Regions from separate parts of the Streptomyces sp. NPDC042100 genome, predicted to be linked through region 2. Evidence: riboswitches for the same ligand, from Rfam matches in the RefSeq annotation. Region 2 holds a riboswitch; each other region holds the start of a gene.
The links. Region 2 has a riboswitch for cyclic di-AMP ahead of ACZ6J5_RS33300 (C40 family peptidase). Riboswitches for the same ligand answer to the same signal wherever they lie in the genome.

Region 1: linked by a shared signal. The riboswitch ahead of ACZ6J5_RS32480 (LysM peptidoglycan-binding domain-containing protein) and the one ahead of ACZ6J5_RS33300 (C40 family peptidase) in region 2 are both predicted to bind cyclic di-AMP.
Region 3: linked by a shared signal. The riboswitch ahead of ACZ6J5_RS11360 (LysM peptidoglycan-binding domain-containing M23 family metallopeptidase) and the one ahead of ACZ6J5_RS33300 (C40 family peptidase) in region 2 are both predicted to bind cyclic di-AMP.

Annotation. Positions count from the first base shown of each region.
Region 1 is NZ_JBVJDK010000020.1:30,876-36,332, reverse strand. It holds gene ACZ6J5_RS32485 (oxidoreductase) at 1-591, opposite strand, end outside; gene ACZ6J5_RS32480 (LysM peptidoglycan-binding domain-containing protein) at 651-1,550, opposite strand; cyclic di-AMP (ydaO/yuaA leader) riboswitch at 1,554-1,711, opposite strand; gene ACZ6J5_RS32475 (SpoIIE family protein phosphatase) at 2,106-4,193, shown strand; gene ACZ6J5_RS32470 (SpoIIE family protein phosphatase) at 4,190-5,457, shown strand, end outside.
Region 2 is NZ_JBVJDK010000022.1:24,818-30,274, reverse strand. It holds gene ACZ6J5_RS33320 (adenosylmethionine--8-amino-7-oxononanoate transaminase) at 1-305, opposite strand, end outside; gene bioB (biotin synthase BioB) at 298-1,554, opposite strand; gene ACZ6J5_RS33310 (8-amino-7-oxononanoate synthase) at 1,697-2,917, shown strand; gene ACZ6J5_RS33305 (ATP-binding protein) at 3,085-3,516, shown strand; gene ACZ6J5_RS33300 (C40 family peptidase) at 3,635-4,111, opposite strand; cyclic di-AMP (ydaO/yuaA leader) riboswitch at 4,115-4,289, opposite strand; gene ACZ6J5_RS33295 (hypothetical protein) at 4,630-4,935, opposite strand; gene ACZ6J5_RS33290 (ATP-dependent Clp protease proteolytic subunit) at 4,943-5,457, opposite strand, start outside.
Region 3 is NZ_JBVJDK010000004.1:322,311-327,767, reverse strand. It holds gene ACZ6J5_RS11380 (aspartate aminotransferase family protein) at 1-1,321, shown strand, start outside; gene ACZ6J5_RS11375 (helix-turn-helix domain-containing protein) at 1,407-2,036, shown strand; gene ACZ6J5_RS11370 (DUF6126 family protein) at 2,068-2,232, shown strand; gene ACZ6J5_RS11365 (tyrosine-protein phosphatase) at 2,243-3,040, opposite strand; cyclic di-AMP (ydaO/yuaA leader) riboswitch at 3,430-3,584, shown strand; gene ACZ6J5_RS11360 (LysM peptidoglycan-binding domain-containing M23 family metallopeptidase) at 3,589-4,578, shown strand; gene ACZ6J5_RS11355 (SGNH/GDSL hydrolase family protein) at 4,741-5,457, shown strand, end outside.

The sequences.
Region 1 (5,457 bases), on a different contig from region 2:
CCCGGCGGCCGCCAGGCGGCGGGCGAGTTCGTGGACGAAGAGGAGGTTCGCCGTCTTGGAGCGCCCGTACGCGATCCAGCGGCGGTAACCGCGTTCCGCGTTGAGGTCGTCGTGGTCCAGGTCCGCCAGGGCGTGGAAGCCGCTGGAGAGGCTGACGACCCGGGCGCCCGGGGTGCGCAGCAGCAGGGGCATGAGCAGCCCGGTGAGCGCGAAGTGGCCGAGGTGGTTCACCCCGAACTGGGTCTCGAAGCCGTCGGCGGTGCGGCCGGGCGGGAGGGCCATCACCCCGGCGTTGTCGATGAGCAGGTCGAGCCGGTCGGAGCGCTCCGCCCGGGCGGCGGCGAACGCGCGCACGGAGGCGAGGTCGCCCAGGTCGAGCCGGGCGGACTCCGCCTCCGCGTGCGGGACTTCGGCGCGCAGCCGGTCGCGGGCCGCCTCGCCCCGGGCGTCGCTTCGGCAGGCGAGCACGACGTGCGCGCCGGCGCGGGCGAGCTCGCGGGCGGTGACGTAGCCGATGCCGCTGTTGGCCCCGGTGACCACCGCGGTGCGGCCCCGCTGGTCGGGGATGTCCTGCGCGTTCCAGCCCGTCATGCGAGCGCTCCTTCCGGCCGTGGCACCCCATGATGGCGTGCCCGCCGGGCGGGCCGGAATCAGTAGGCGCCGAAGACGTTGTCGATCGAGCCGTAGCGGTCGGCGGCGTAGTTGCAGGCGGCGGTGATGTTGGCGACCGGGTCGTAGAGGTCGTAGGCGGTGCCGGGGACGTGGTACGCCTGGAAGGTGGGCTCGATCACCTGGAGCAGGCCCTTGGAGGGGGTGCCGGCGGCGGCGTTGGAGTCCCAGCCGTTGACGGCGAGCGGGTTGCCCGAGGACTCGCGCATGATGTTGCGGTAGATGCCGTCGTAGCTGCCCGGGATGCCGTTGCGGCCCATGATGGCGAGGGCCTCCCGGATCCAGCCGTCGAGGTCGTCCGTGTACGAGACGGCCGAGGCCGCCGCCGAGGAGACCGACGCCGTGGACGCCGTGGACGCGGCGGACGCGGTCGCGGGTGTCTTCGCCGCCGCCTGGACCACCTCGGTGGCGGCCCGGGGCGCGGCCGCAGGGCGGGCGGCGGGCGCGGCTCCGTCGCCGGTGGCGGAGGTCGCGGTGGCGGCGGGGGGCGCGGTGGCGGCGGTCCCGGTGCCGAGGGAGAGGCGCAGGCCGGGGTGGATGAGGCCGGGGTCGGCGCCGACGGCGGCGCGGTTGTCGCGGTAGAGCCGCTTCCAGCCGCCGCTCACCTGGTGCTTCCGGGCGATCTTCGCGAGCGAGTCCCCCGCGACCACGGAGTAGGTGACCTTCTCACCCTGCTGAACCGTTGCGATCTTTCCGATCGCGACGGAGTGCGCGGCCTGGACCGCCTGCACGGCCGGTGCGGTCCGCGGGGTCTCGGCGGCGGCTCCGCCCGCCGCGGCGAGCGGCAGGACGAGCGCGGCGCCGCCGGTGACGCCGACGACGGCCAGTCCTCGGGCGAGCGGGGTGCTCTTGGTACGGCGGTGCTTCCCGGTTCCACGCATGGCGAAAGTCCTCTCCTTCGCCTGCGAGGTGAGCTGTCGGGTTCGGGCAGGAGCTGCCCGGCCGCGCACCCGCGCGGCTTCACCCCGAGCCGCCCCGGGCCTCGGGGCGGCGGCGAACCTTCGGGTCCCCCGCTCCTGCCTTGTTCGGGTGGGTGAGTGTGGCGCCCAGGCGGCGGCAGGATTCGGCGTTCCACCCGGATGACGGGTGACCGTAGGCGAATCCGAAGAGCCGAAACAAGGGTCTAATTCGCAAAAGCAAGCAGATCTTTTAGAGGGTCGGGAGGGGGCGGGCGCGGCGTGGTGATCCCACGCGCCAACTCTTCTCCGGGCGCCCGCGCCTGACACCGCGCCAGGGCGCGGCGCACACGGCCCGCCGTGACTCAGATCACCAGGAAATACTTAAACGGATATGTCCGGATCCATTTAGTTTGGGGCGGTGAGGCGGGCCGCTTTCCTTCGCACGACGACCGGAAGCGGACCGCACGACTGGCGGTCCGCTTCCGCGGCGGGATGATGGAGAGGCCGGCTGCGGGGCGGAGGAGGGACACGGTCTGGATGAGCGCGGCGGACTTCCCTGCCGGCCCGGACCCGGCGGACGGCGATCTCGCCCTGGAGCCGGGCGGCCTGCTCGACGTGCTCGGGGTCGCGGCCGTTCTCCTCGACGAGGACGGCCGGATCGCCCTGTGGAGCCCCCGGGCGGAAGAGCTCTTCGGCCGTCCCGCCACCGAGGCCCTGGGGCGTGACGCCGTCACCCTGCTGGTCGAGGAGCGGCACCGGGAGCGGGTGCGGTCCCTGTTCGCCCGCGTGGTCTCGGGCGGCGGGCCCTGGGCCGGGGCCTTCCCCGTACGGCACCGGGACGGGCGCGCGGTCCCGGTCGAGTTCCGCACCACGCGCCTCCAGGACGAGCGGGGCCGCCCCTACGCGCTCGGGCTCGCCTCGGACCGGGCCGCCGTCCGCCGGGTGGAGCGGCACCTGTCGCTGTCCTCGCTGCTGGTCGGCCACTCCCCCATCGGGCTCGCCGTGGTCGATCACGGCCTCCGCTTCGTGCTGGTCAACCCGGCGCTGGAGCGGATCGACGGCCTGCCCGCCGCCGGGCACCTGGGGCGGACCGTGACGGAGGCGGTCGACTCACCGGACGCCGAGGCGCTGGAAGCGGCGCTCGGCGAGGTCCTGCGGACGGGCGAACCCGTCCGCTCCCGCACCGTGCGGGGCGTCAGCGGGCCCGGCGGCGAGGAGCGGGTGTGGTCGGTCTCGCTCTACCGGCTGGAGACCCCGGAGCGCCGGGTCATCGGCGCCGCCGTCGCGGTCACCGACATCACCGACCAGCACGCCGCGGCCAGGACCGCGGCCCGGGCCCGGCGCCGGCTGGCGGTCATCGCGGACGCCTCGGAGCGGGTGGGCACCACCCTCGACCTGGACCTGACCGCGCACGAGCTGGCGGACCTCGTGGTGCCCGAGTTCGCCGACATCGCGGCCGTGGACGTCCTGGAGGACATCCTCACCCAGCCCGGCCCCGCCCGGACCTCGGGCCCGGCCGTGTTCCGGGCCCTCGCGGTCAAGGCCGCGTACCCCACCCCGGCGCAGGAGGCCGCCGACCCGGTGGGCGAGCCCGCCCGCTACGGCGCCGAGCGGCTGGTCACCCAGTGCGCCCGCACCGGCCGGCCGGTCCTCGTGCGGCACGTCACCGACGCCGACCTGCCCCGGATCGCCAGCGGGGAGGCCACCGCCGCGCTGCTGCGCCGGGCGGGCATCCACTCCTACCTCGCCGTCCCGCTGCGCGCCCGAGGCGTCGTGCTGGGCGTCCTGGACCTGAAACGGGCCCGGAACTCGGTGCCCTTCGACGAGGACGACGTCCTGCTGGCCGGGGAGCTGGCCGCCCGCGCGGCCGTCGCCATCGACAACGCCCGCTGGTACCGGCACCAGAGCCAGGCCGCCCTGGCCCTCCAGCGGCACCTGCTGCCGCACGGGCCGCCCCGGCTCAACGGCCTCGACGTCGCCTACCGCTACCAGCCCGCGTCGGAGTCGGTCGAGGTCGGCGGCGACTGGTTCGACGCGATCCCGCTGCCCGACGGCAAGACGGCGCTCGTGGTCGGCGACGTCATGGGCAGCGGCATCAACGCGGCCGCGACCATGGGCCAGTTGCGCACCGCGGCCCGCACCCTCGCCTCGCTCGGCCTCGCGCCCGCCGTGGTCCTGGAGCACCTGGACCGCACCGCGGCCGAGCTGGACGAGGCGATGGCCACCTGCGTGTGCGCCGTGTACGACCCGTACAGCGGGAGCTGCCGCGTCGCGAACGCCGGGCACCCGCCGCCCGTGCACGTCGCGGCGGGCCGGGCGCCCCGGCTGCTCGACCTGTCCGAGGGCGCTCCGCTGGGAGTCGGCGGCGTGCCCTTCGAGACGCGCGAGTTCCCCTTCCGGACCGGCGACGACCTGGTCCTGTACACCGACGGCCTGGTCGAGACCCGCGACCAGGACATCGACGTGCGGCTCGCCGCCCTCACCGACCTGCTGGACCGCGCCCCGCTGCCGCTGGAGCAGATCTGCGACCTGCTGCTCGGCGCGCTGCGCGGGAACGACGACCACGACGACGTCGCGCTGCTGATCGCCCGCGCCCGGCCGCCGCACCCGAAGGAGGCACCGTGAGCGACGCGCTCCCGCCGGAGAACGCCCTGCCGCCGGTCGCCGAGGACGGCGCGGCCGTCCTGCTCGACGAGCGGGGCCGGATCGACGCCTGGACCCAGGAGGCCGGGGCCCTGCTCGGGCGGCCCGCCGCCGACATGCTCGGGCAGTCGGCCCGCGCGCTGCTCGCGGACCCGGCGGCCTGGCCGGCACTGGTGACGGCGTACGAGCGCGGCGCCCGGCGCGGGGACGCGGTGCTGCGGACCGGCCGGGGCGAGGAACTGCCCGTGGTCTTCCAGGCCTTCGACCTCGCGGGCGACAGCCGTCCGGCGGGCTTCCTGGTGCTCGCGACCCCGGCGGCCCGGGCGGTGCGGCGGCACCAGGACCGGGCGTTCGTCCGGGAGCTGTTCCTCCAGGACCGGGTGGGGTTCGCCGTCTTCGACCCGGACCTGCGGCTGCTGCGCACCAACACCCACCTCCTCCCGTACACGGGCGTGCCGCAGGACCTGCGGGGGCAGCGGCTCGGCGAGTTCCTGTGGCCCGGGGACGCGGAAACGGTGGAGGGGAAGCTGCGCGAGGTGCTGCGCACGGGCCGGCCCCTGATGGGCGTGGAGGAGTCCCTGCGCACGATCGACGACCCGAGCGGCGGGGCCGTCATCTCCATCTCGGCGTTCCGGCTCCAGTCCCCCGACGAGCGGGTGCTGGGGCTGACGGCGCTCTTCACCGACGTGACCGAACTGCGCCGCTCGACCGAGCGGCTGGAGCTGCTGCACCGGGCCACCGCCTCGGTCGGCCGCTCCCTGTCCGTCACCGACACCGGGCGGGAGCTGGCGGCGGCGCTGGTGCCCGGCCTGGGCGACCTGGCGGTGGTGGAGCTCGCCGACGGGGTCGTGCACGGCGAGGAGCCGGTGCCCGACCGGGACGGGCGCCTCCTGCTGCGTCGCACGGCGGTGGCGGGCCGCCTCCCGGACGGCGGACCCGACGGCCGGCCTGGGAGCGGGGGCGCGGCGGCGCCGGAGGGCTCCGCCGACACGGGTGCCATGCTCGCCGTGATCCGTGCCGAGGGCGACATCGGTACGAGGCGCGGGGCGGACGCCCCGGACCTGGGCGGCTATCCGGCGACGATGACCGCGCCGCTCCGGGCACGGGGCATGGCGCTCGGCCGGGTGTCGGTGGGGCGGCGCCGGGACCGGGGGCCCTACCAGGGGGCCGACCGGGACCTGCTGCGCGAGATCGCCGGGCGGGCCGCCCTGGCGCTCGACAACGCGCGGCGGTTCACCCGGGAGCG
Region 2 (5,457 bases):
TCCACCAGCCGGGCGGCGAGCCGCACGGCCGGCTCGTGGGTGAGCCCGCCGAACATGACGTGGCTCATCCGGTCGAGCTGGCCGCGCGCCGCCTCGTTCAGGACGGGGTGGTTGTAGCCGTGGATCGCCGACCACCAGGAGGACATGCCGTCGATCAACTCGGCCCGCCCCTCCGCCGGTTCGGCGAGCCGGAGCCGCACCCCGGACGCGGAGTCCACGACCAGCGGCTCCACCCGCCCCGGCATGGGGCCGTACGGATGCCAGACGTGGGCCCGGTCCAGGGCCAGCAGTTCCTCGTTACGCATTCGGCGCGAGGTCCGTTCCGGCGCCTCGGCGGCGCACCGCGACCAGGTCGGTCCGGGCGCCCGGGACGGCCGCCGGCTCCTCGCCCGCCGCCACCGGCTCTCCGGCACCCGCGCCGCAAGGACCGCAGCCGCCGCCCGCCTCCGCGTGCCCTCCGCAGCCGCCGCCCGCCGGGGCCTCCGTACCGCAGCCGCCGCCGGCCGCCGCGTGCGAGCCGCAGCCGCCGCCGGCCGCCGCGAGCGCGTCCGCGCGGTGCGCCGGGAGCGTCGTCGTGCCCGCGCCCTCCACCTCGAAGCCGGCGTCCGCGATCATGTCCAGGTCCGCCTGGCCCGCCTGGCCCTCGCTGGTCAGGTAGTCGCCCAGGAAGATCGAGTTGGCGATGTGCAGGGCCAGCGGCTGCATCGAGCGCAGGTGCACCTCGCGCCCGCCCGCGATCCGCACCTCGACGTCCGGGCAGACGAACCGGACCATCGCGAGGATCCGCAGGCAGCGCTGCGGGGTGAGGTTCCACTCCTTGGCCAGCGGGGTGCCCTCGAAGGGGATCAGGAAGTTGACCGGCACCGAGTCCGAGTCCAGCTCGCGCAGCGCGAACACGACGTCGACCAGGTCCTCGTCGCGCTCGCCCATGCCCGCGATCAGGCCCGAGCAGGCCGAGAGGCCCGCCGCGTGCGCCTTCCGCACGGTGTCCACGCGGTCCGCGTAGGTGTGCGTGGACGTGATCTCCCCGTACGTCGCCTCGGACGTGTTCAGGTTGTGGTTGTACGCGTCGGCGCCGGCCTCCCGCAGCCGCTCCGCCTGGCCGTCGGAGAGCAGGCCGAGGCAGGCGCAGACCTCCACGCCCTCGTTGTCCTGCTTGATGGCCTCGATGGTCCTGCCGACCCGCTCGACGTCACGGTCCGTCGGGCCGCGCCCGCTCGCCACCAGGCAGACCCGCTTCGCGCCGCCCGCGACCCCGGCCGCCGCCGCGGCGGACGCCTCGTCGGGCTTCAGCCACGTGTACTTGAGGATGCCCGCCGTCGAACCGAGCCGCTGCGAACAGTACGAGCAGTCCTCGGGGCACAGGCCGGACTTCAGGTTGACCAGATAGTTGAGCTTCACCCGGCGCCCGAACCACTGCCGGCGCACCTTCCCGGCGGCGGCCACCACATCGAGCAGCTCGTCATCGGAGGTCGCCAGGACGGCGAGCGCTTCTTCACGGGTCGGCGACTCGCGCCGCAGCCCCTTCTCCACCAGCGTGTTCAGCAGGTCCATAAGCGCTGATCCTGGCCTACCGCACGCCCCTCGGCCAAGGAGGAACTGAACAAACGACCCCGATCGAGGTGTGTGTATGGCCACACCCTGACCTCGGCCCACGAGGGTTAGGGTCTGTGCGCTGCCTACAAAAGGAACCGTCATGCCGTCGTACCCCGAGCACCCGTCGGCGCCGCGCGGGGGACGCGACCCGCGCGAGGCCGCCTTCGACTGGACCGACACCGCCGCACGGCAGCGCGCGCGGGCCGGCCTGGTCCGCACGCTGCGCCCGCGCGCCGCCGAGTCCGGCCTGCTCGACCTGGCCGGCAACGACTACCTCGGTCTCACCCGGCGGCCCGGGATCACCGAGGCGGCGGCCGGGGCGGCCCGCCGCTGGGGCGCCGGCGCCACCGGCTCCCGGCTCGTCACCGGCACCACCCGGCTGCACGAGCGCCTGGAGCGCGAACTGGCCGCGTTCGGCGGTTTCGAGGCGGCCCTCGTCTTCTCCTCCGGCTACACCGCGAACCTGGCGGCGCTCACCGCGCTCTCCGTCCGGGACGGGCTGATCGTCTCGGACGCCGCCAACCACGCCTCCCTCGTGGACGGCTGCCGCCTGGCGCGCGCCGAGACGGCCGTCGTCCCGCACGCCGATCCGGAGGCCGTCGCCAAGACACTGGCCGCCCACCCGGGCCGCGCGGCGCTGGTCGTCAGCGACTCCGTCTTCTCCGTGGACGGCGACCGGGCGCCGCTCGCCGCGCTCGCCGCGGCCTGCCGGGCGCACGGCGCGGGCCTGCTCGTCGACGACGCCCACGGCTTCGGCGTGCTCGGCGAGGGCGGGCGCGGCGCGCTCCACGCGGCGGGCCTCGCGGGCGCCCCGGACGTCGTCGCCACCCTCACCCTGTCCAAGTCGCTGGGCAGCCAGGGCGGCGCGGTCCTCGGCCCGGCCCGGGTGATCGAGCACCTCGTCAACACGGCCCGGACCTTCATCTTCGACACCGGTCTCGCCCCGGCGGCCGTCGGCGGCGCCCTGGCGAGCCTCCGGCTGATCGCCGCCGAGCCGGAGCTGGCCGCCCGGGCCCGGGAGGTGGCGGCCCGGCTGCACACGCTGCTCACGGGGGCGGGGCTGAGTGCCGCCCGGCCCGACGCGGCCGTGGTCTCGGTCCGGGCGCCGGGCCCGCAGCAGGCGCTGGCGTGGGCGGCGTCATGCCGGGAACGCGGGCTGGGCGTCGGCTGCTTCCGGCCGCCCTCGGTCCCCGACGGCATCTCCCGGCTCCGGCTGACCGCCCGCGCGGACCTCACGGACGAGCAGATCGAGCGGGCCGTCGGCATCGTCCTGGAGACCGCGCCCGAGGGCGCGGCGGACGGGGCGCGGGACCGGGGCTGAGCGCGGGTCACGCGCGCTTGTCCGGTCGCCCGTCGCGGTGTTCACCGCATCGGGCGACAGATATCCGCATATCTTGGTGGATCGCCACCCAGGGCGGTGCGATCGGTGGCAGGCTGGCGCGCAGCGCAGACCGGGGCCCGGCCCGGTGGGAAAGGGACGGCGTCGCCATGGCAGACCATCAGGAAGCAAGCGTCACGCTGCCGAGCGATCCCGCCTCGGTGCCGACCGCCCGGCGGTACGTGGCCGAGGTGCTCGGGTCCTGGGGGCTCGACGACGCCGACGGCATCACGGACACCGTACGGCTGATCGTCTCGGAGCTGGCGACCAACGCGGTCCAGCACACCTTCGGCCAGTCGCCGACCTTCACGGTGGACGTGCTCCTGGAGCGCGACGAGCAGTTGCGGATCGGCGTGACCGACAGCCATCCGCGCTGGCCGCAGCGGCTGCCCGCCGCGGTGCAGCAGGACAACGGGCGCGGCCTGGTGATCATCCGCTCGCTCGCGGCGGAGGCGGGCGGGCGGCTCTCGGTGACGCCCACGGACGAGGGCGGCAAGACGGTGTGGATCCGGCTGCCCTGGCCGGCGGCGCACGCGGCCTGAGGACGGGCCTACGCGGGCCGACGCGGGCCGGAGCAGGCCGGAGCGGGTCTGAGGAGGAGCGCGGGAGGAGGGGACGGCGGCGCCACCGGGCGCTCCTCCCGCGCCGTCGTTCAGCGCGTCAGCGGACGCGTCCGTAGGAGATCTTCGAGCTCCAGATCTTGTCGAGCTTCACCCATGAGCCGGTCTTCGGCGAGTGCCAGATCTTGTTGTTACCCGCGTAGATTCCGACGTGGTACACCCTTCCGCCGGAATGGAAGAAGACCAGGTCCCCCTTCTGTCGACCGGACGCGGCGATGTGCCGGGTCTTGTTGTACTGCTGCTGCGCGGTGCGGGGCAGCGTCTTGCCCGCCTTCTTGTACGAGTAGACCGTGAGACCCGAGCAGTCGAAACGGCTCGGTCCCGAGGCTCCGTAGCGGTAAGGCGATCCCTTCTTCGAGGCGGCGACGTCCAGCGCCTTGGTGGCGTAGTTCGTCGCTGCCTGGGCCTCCGGTGCCGCTCCTGGGGCGAGCAGCGAGCCGCCGACGGCGGCGAGGGTGAGAGCCGAGACGGCTCCGGCCCGGGACAGCAGGGACGGGACATGAATCTGCGCAGTCATGCGCAACCCTTCGTCAGCCGCCTGTGAAGGATGACCTGTCGGGTTCGGGCAGGCGAAGATGCCCGGCCGCGGCTGCGGCTTCACCCCGAGGAACGTCCGCGTCCTGCGCGAACGTCCCGTACTGCTCGGGTCCTCCACTCCTGCCGATCCACTCCTGTCGACCAGGCGTCCGGGACGGCGGCAGGACTCGGCGTCCGCCCGGACCGCCCCGCCGTGGGTGGCGGGGGCTTGTCGTCGTCGAGGATCTTGACCCACGGACCGGGCGAAATCCGAGCTGAAACGGCGATATGTGAGGCTCCTCACGACTGATCCATACGGGTGGACAGTCGGGTTTCTTGATCTTCCGACGTTTCGGCGATGAGGCCCGCACCTGCGAGGGAACGCCCGATTCCGCCAGATGTGTACTCCTGCTGCGCAACTCGCCTGAGCTCTATGTCGATTCGTCTACTACGCCGAACGGGGGAGGGTTTCTGCGGTCGCCGTGCCCCGGCCGGCCCTCGACACGACACGCGGTTGTGTCAACTGGCGGGCTCTCCGGGGACGATGACCCGGCCGGACCGTCGCTCTCCGTCCAACACCCGTAGCGCACGGGTCAATGTGTCGGCGTGGACCTCGCTCTCGCCCCGCGTGTGCATGAGCGTCAGGGCGTCGCGGAGCGCCGTCGCGCGCCCGACCAGGGCCTGGGCCGCGCGCAGTGCCCCGTAGGTATGCGTGGATCTGGATGGATTGATCCGCCCCAGGAGGTCCAGGACTTCGAGGTAGGCGTCCACGAACTCGCCCTCGGCGCGGGTGAGCGCGGGCAGCGGCGGCGGCTCCGGGATCATGCCGGGCTCACCCCCGCCCGGCGCCGGAGGTCCGGGCCCGGCTCTCCACCACGTGGTCCACCAGGCCGTAGGCGAGGGCGGCCGGGGCGTCCAGGACGGTGGTCCGGTCCAGGTCGGCGGCGGTCTCGGCGCGGCCCCGGCCGGTGTGCTCGGCCAGCAGGCCGGCCATCAGCTCGCGCTGGCGCAGCAGTTCCCGCGCGTGGATGTCCAGATCGCTGGGCTGCCCCCGCAGCGGCTCCTCCACGGCGGGCTCCTGGAGGACGATCCGGGCGCCCGGCAGGGCCAGCCGGCGCCCAGGGGTGCTGGCCGCGAGCAGGACGGCGGCGGGGCCGACGGCCTGGCCCAGGCAGGTGGTCTCCACCTCGCAGGCGAGCGCCCGCATCGTGTCGTACACCGCGGTCATGGCGCTGACCGAACCGCCGGGGGAGTTCAGGTAGAGGGAGACCGGCTGGCCGGGGGCCGCGTATTCGAGGTGCAGGAGCTGGGCGATGACGTCGTTGGCGGAGATCTCGTCGATCGGCG
Region 3 (5,457 bases), on a different contig from region 2:
CGCCCGCCACCTCAACCACCAGCTCCCTCGGATGCTCCACACCATCGGCTTCGACAAGGTGTACGAGCGGGCCGAGGGGGCGCACTTCTGGGACGCGGACGGTGCCGACTACCTGGACATGCTCGCCGGCTTCGGCGTCATGGGCCTGGGCCGGCACCACCCGGTCGTCCGCCGGGCGCTGCACGACGTGCTCGACGCCGGGCTCGCCGACCTCACCCGCTTCGACTGCCAGCCGCTGCCCGGACTGCTCGCCGAGCGGCTGCTGGCCCACAGCCCCCACCTCGACCGGGTCTTCTTCGGCAACAGCGGTACCGAGGCGGTGGAGACGGCGCTCAAGTTCGCCCGTTTCGCCACCGGGCGGCCCCGGGTCGTCTACTGCGCGCACGCCTTCCACGGGCTGACCACCGGCTCGCTCTCGGTCAACGGCGAGGACGGCTTCCGGGACGGCTTCGCCCCGCTGCTGCCCGACACGCCGATCGCGCTCGGCGACCTCGACGCCCTGGAGCGCGAGCTCCGCAAGGGCGACGTGGCCGCCTTCGTGGTGGAGCCGATCCAGGGCAAGGGCGTGCACGAGGCCCCGCCGGGCTTCCTGCGGGCCGCGCAGGAGCTGCTGCACCGGCACGGTGCGCTGTTGATCGCCGACGAGGTGCAGACCGGTCTCGGCCGGACCGGCGACTTCTACGCCTACCAGCACGAGGAGGGCGTCGAGCCGGACCTGGTCTGCGTCGCCAAGGCGCTCTCCGGCGGCTACGTTCCGGTCGGGGCGACCCTCGGCAGGGACTGGATCTTCAAGAAGGTCTATTCGTCCATGGACCGGGTGCTGGTCCACTCGGCCAGCTTCGGCTCGAACGCGCAGGCCATGGCCGCCGGGCTCGCCGTGCTCTCGGTCATGGAGAGCGAGGGCACCGTCGCCCACGTACGGCGGACCGGCGACCTGCTCGCCTCCCGGCTGCGCGAACTGGTCCCGCGCTACGAGCTGCTGAAGGAGATCCGGGGCCGCGGGCTGATGATCGGCATCGAGTTCGGCCGCCCGTCCTCGCTGGGCCTGCGCAGCCGCTGGACCATGCTCCAGGCGGCCCGCAAGGGACTCTTCGCCCAGATGGTCGTGGTCCCGCTGCTCCAGCGCCACCGGATCCTCACCCAGGTCTCCGGGGACCACCTGGAGGTGATCAAGCTGATTCCGCCGCTGGTGATCGACGAGGCCGACGTGGACCGGTTCGTGACCGCCTTCACGGCGGTCATGGACGACGCCCACGGGGGCGGCGGGCTGCTGTGGGACTTCGGGAAGACCCTGGTCAAGCAGGCGGTCGCGCAGCGCTGACCGGAACCGGGCGGTCAGGCCCGGCGGTTTTTGCCTCTGGGGCAAGAAACTTGCCTCAGAGGCACGAAGCTGGCGGAATGGACGCATGGACCACGTCCCCGGGGAAGCCTCCCCGGACCTCGCCGCCCCCGACATCCTGCCGGACGTCGCCCCGCAGCTGCGGGCCCTGCGCCGCCGCAGGGGACTCACCCTGGAGACCGCGGCACAGCGGGCCGGGCTCTCGCCGGCCCACCTGTCCCGCCTGGAGACGGGGAACCGGCAGCCCTCGCTGCCGATGCTGCTCGCGCTGTCCCGTATCTACGGTACGACGGTCTCGGAGCTGCTGGGGGAGACCCCGCCCGGACACGACCCGGTCGTCCGTGCCGGACGCTCGGACCCGGTCGAGGCCGACGGCTGGATCTACCGCCAGGCCGGCGGCGCCGGGCGCGCCCTGCAGTGCCTGCGGGTCCATGTGCCCTACGCCACTCGCGCCGACATCGTGCGGGTCCACCCCGGTGAGGAGTGGATCCACGTCCTGGAGGGCCGGGTGCGCCTCGCCCTCGGCGACGCCGTGCACGTCCTCGATCCCGGGGACAGCGCGCACTTCGACTCGCTCACCCCGCACCGGATCGGCGCCGCCACCCGCGCCGGGGCCGAGCTGCTCTTCGTCCACACCCTGATGCAGAGTCCCGTCGCCGAGCTGTGCCTCGGCGACGGCACCCCGCACCGGCGCTGACCCCGTGTACCCGACCGTGGAAAGGACCGACATGTCCGAGCTTCCTGCGAACTCCGTACCGGACACCGGCGAGGAGCGCGGCAACGGCAAGTTCCCCAAGGGGCTGGTGCTCCGCCTGTTCGCCTACCTCATCGCCGGTCACCTCTTCGCCGGCTTCCTCTACCTGCTCTTCGCGATGGGCGGCCAGAACCAGTAGCGGGCGGCGGCTACGCCTCGGCGAGCAGGCGCCCGCGCAGCCGGTCCCGGGTCTCCGGGGCGAGCCGCAGCCCCTCGGACAGGTAGCTCTCCACCGAGCCCCAGGTCTCCTCGATGGTCGCGAAGGCGGCCCGCAGGTACTCGACGCGCGCGTCGAAGAGGGGGCTCAGCAGCTCCATCACCGCCGGGGACATGGCGTCCGCCGCCTCGGACTCACGCCGCACCTTGTAGCGGCGGTGCGGCTCGTTCGACTTCACGTAGTCGGCTTCGATCGCCTCGCGCTCCACGCCCAGGGCGAGCAGCGTGATCGCGATCGACAGCCCGGCCCGGTCCTTGCCGGCGGCGCAGTGCATCAGGGCCGGGACGCTCTCCTCGGCCATGTCGTGCAGGATCCGGCTGTGCTCGGCCGTCCGCTCCACGATCATCTTCTGGTACGACTCGGACATCCGGGCCGCGGCCTTGCCGTCACCCAGGATCGCGCGCAGCTGCTCCAGGTCGCCGGTCCGCACCAGCTTCCAGAACTCCTTGCCGTCGGCCGGGTCGTTGAGCGGTATGTTCACGTTCCGCACGCCCGGCAGCTCGACGTCCGCGCCCTCCATCCGCCGGTCCGCCTCGTTGCGGAAGTCGAAGACGGTGTGCAGCCCGAGGGCCGCGAGGAACTCCGCGTCCTCCGTCGTGGCGTGCGCCAGGTGACCGCTGCGGAAGAGGCGTCCGGCGCGCACGCTCCGGCCGTCCGCCGTCGGCAGCCCGCCGAGGTCGCGGAAGTTGCGTACGCCGGTCAGCTCGGGCTCGGTGGTCGCGTGGGTCACGGAAGCTCCTGGTCGTGAGAGGGGTCGTGGTGAGATCGGTTCCTGGGGCAATCATCCAGGTGAGAGGCCCGCGACGCACCCTCTCTGACAGAAATGTACGATTGGTCCGAATTGGGACTTAAGGCATAACGCGCCCTGATACCAGGGGAGATGGTCTCCGGTGCGTGAGCAGCGTCATAGACGTGACGGACCGTGGCGGGGCAACCTTTCCGAATTCCCTTGTGGAAAGGGAAATCGAGGGAACGTCATCCACGGAGGGTGACCGCGATTCCGGCCGTAAAAGCCGCCCGTACGCACATTCCTGAAAACCGCGGCTTGTTCGGGCGCCGCCGTCTCGTCTAGCGTCGCGCTCAATCCGGACGGACCGCCTAATCCTGCCGCCGACCGGAATCCCCATACCACCCGTATCAGGCAGGAGCGGGGGACCCAGGTAGTACGCCGGCCCCTCGAAGAAGGACGGCTCGGGGTGAAGCCGCGTGACCGCGCGGCCGGACAGCTCCAGTCCGAACCCGACAGCTCACCTCGCAGGCGACGGAGAGGAATCCGCCATGCCCGCGAAGGGTAAGCACCGCCGTCCCAAGGCCAACCCGATCACCCGCGGGTTCGTCGCCGCCGGCACCGGCGGCGCCGTCGTCGCCCTGCCGCTGATCGGAGCGACCGGCGCCCACGCCGCCGAGCAGGCCGCCCCGGCCGTGAAGGCCCCGCAGGCCGTCACCGTCGCCGTAGCCGCCAAGGCCCCCGCCCAGGCTCCGGCCGCCGCGCCCGCCGCCGCCCCGAAGGCGTACACCGTCGTCCGAGGCGACTACCTGTCGAAGATCGCCGCCGAGCACCGCCTGACCGGCGGCTGGCAGAAGCTCTACCGCGACAACCGCCAGGTCGTCGGCGAGGACCCCTCGCTGATCCTCCCCGGCATGAAGCTCACCCTCGGGGCCAAGAACCCCGCGAAGAGCACCGCCAAGGCGGCGCCGGCGCCCAAGGCCGCCCCCGAGCGCACCGCGAAGAGCGGCGGCGAGGGCACCCGCGCCACGCGCGGCACCGAGCGCCCGGCCGCCTCGTCCTCCTCCTCTTCGTCCTCCGCTTCTTCGTCCTCTTCGTCTTCGTCCTCCTCCTCGGCCGGCCAGTCCTCCTCCTCCGGCTGGGTCACCCCCATCGCGGGCGGCGGCGTCTCCACCCCGTACCGCGCCTCCGGCTCCATGTGGTCCTCCGGCTACCACACCGGCGTCGACTTCATCGCCTCCACCGGCACCACCGTCCGCGCGGTCGGCCCCGGCACCGTCTACTCGGCCGGCTGGGGCGGCGCCTACGGCAATCAGGTCGTCATCCAGCACACCGACGGCACCTTCTCCCAGTACGGCCACCTCTCCTCGCTGTCCGTCTCCGCCGGCCAGACCGTCAGCGGCGGCCAGCAGATCGGCCTCTCCGGCGCGACCGGCAACGTCACCGGCCCGCACCTGCACTTCGAGATGCGCACCGGGCCGGAGTACGGCTCCGACATCGACCCGCTGGCCGTCCTGCGCCAGCATGGGGTCGGCGTCTGAACCGCCCCGCACCACGGATTCCACCCCGAGGCCCGGCACCCGTGTGCCGGGCCTCCGGGCTATTCCGACTTGGGAGAATCTTTAGTGGTGGCATATGTCACCCGCCGTCAACCCCTCCTTACGGTCGCGTAGGTCACATCGGTGAAGGAAAGATGTGCTCCCGTGGCAGACGATTCGAGAACACCAGACAAGAACGCATTCGGGTCGTACGCGGCGATCGGTGACAGCTTCACGGAGGGCGTCGGCGACCCCGGGCCCGACGGGACGTACGTCGGCTGGGCGGACCGGTTCGCGGTCCTGCTCGCGGACCAGCTTCCGGAGCACGACGCCTTCCGCTACGCCAACCTGGCGGTGCGAGGACGCCTTCTGGACCAGATCGTCGCGGAGCAGGTCCCGAGGGCGAAGGAACTCGCCCCCGACCTGGTGACCTTCTGCGCGGGCGGCAACGACATCATCCGCCCCGGCACCGACCCCGACGACGTCGCCGAGCGCTTCGAGCGCGCGGTCGCCGACCTGACCTCCGCCGTGGGCACCGTGATGGTGACGACCGGCTTCGACACCCGCGACGTGCCGGTCCTCAAGCACCTGCGCGGGAAGATCGCCACCTACACCGCGCACGTCCGGGCCATCGCCGACCGCTACGAGTGCCCGGTGCTCGACCTGTGGTCGCTCCGGTCCGTCCAGGACCGGCGCGCCTGGGACGACGACCGGCTCCACCTGTCGGCGGAGGGGCACACCCGGGTCGCGCTGCGCGCCGCCCAGGTGCTCGGCCTGCCGGTGCCGGCCGACCCGGACCAGTCGTGGCCGCCGCGGCCGCCGCGCGGCACCCTGGAGGTCCGCAAGGACGACATCCACTGGGCCAAGGAGTATCTGGTCCCG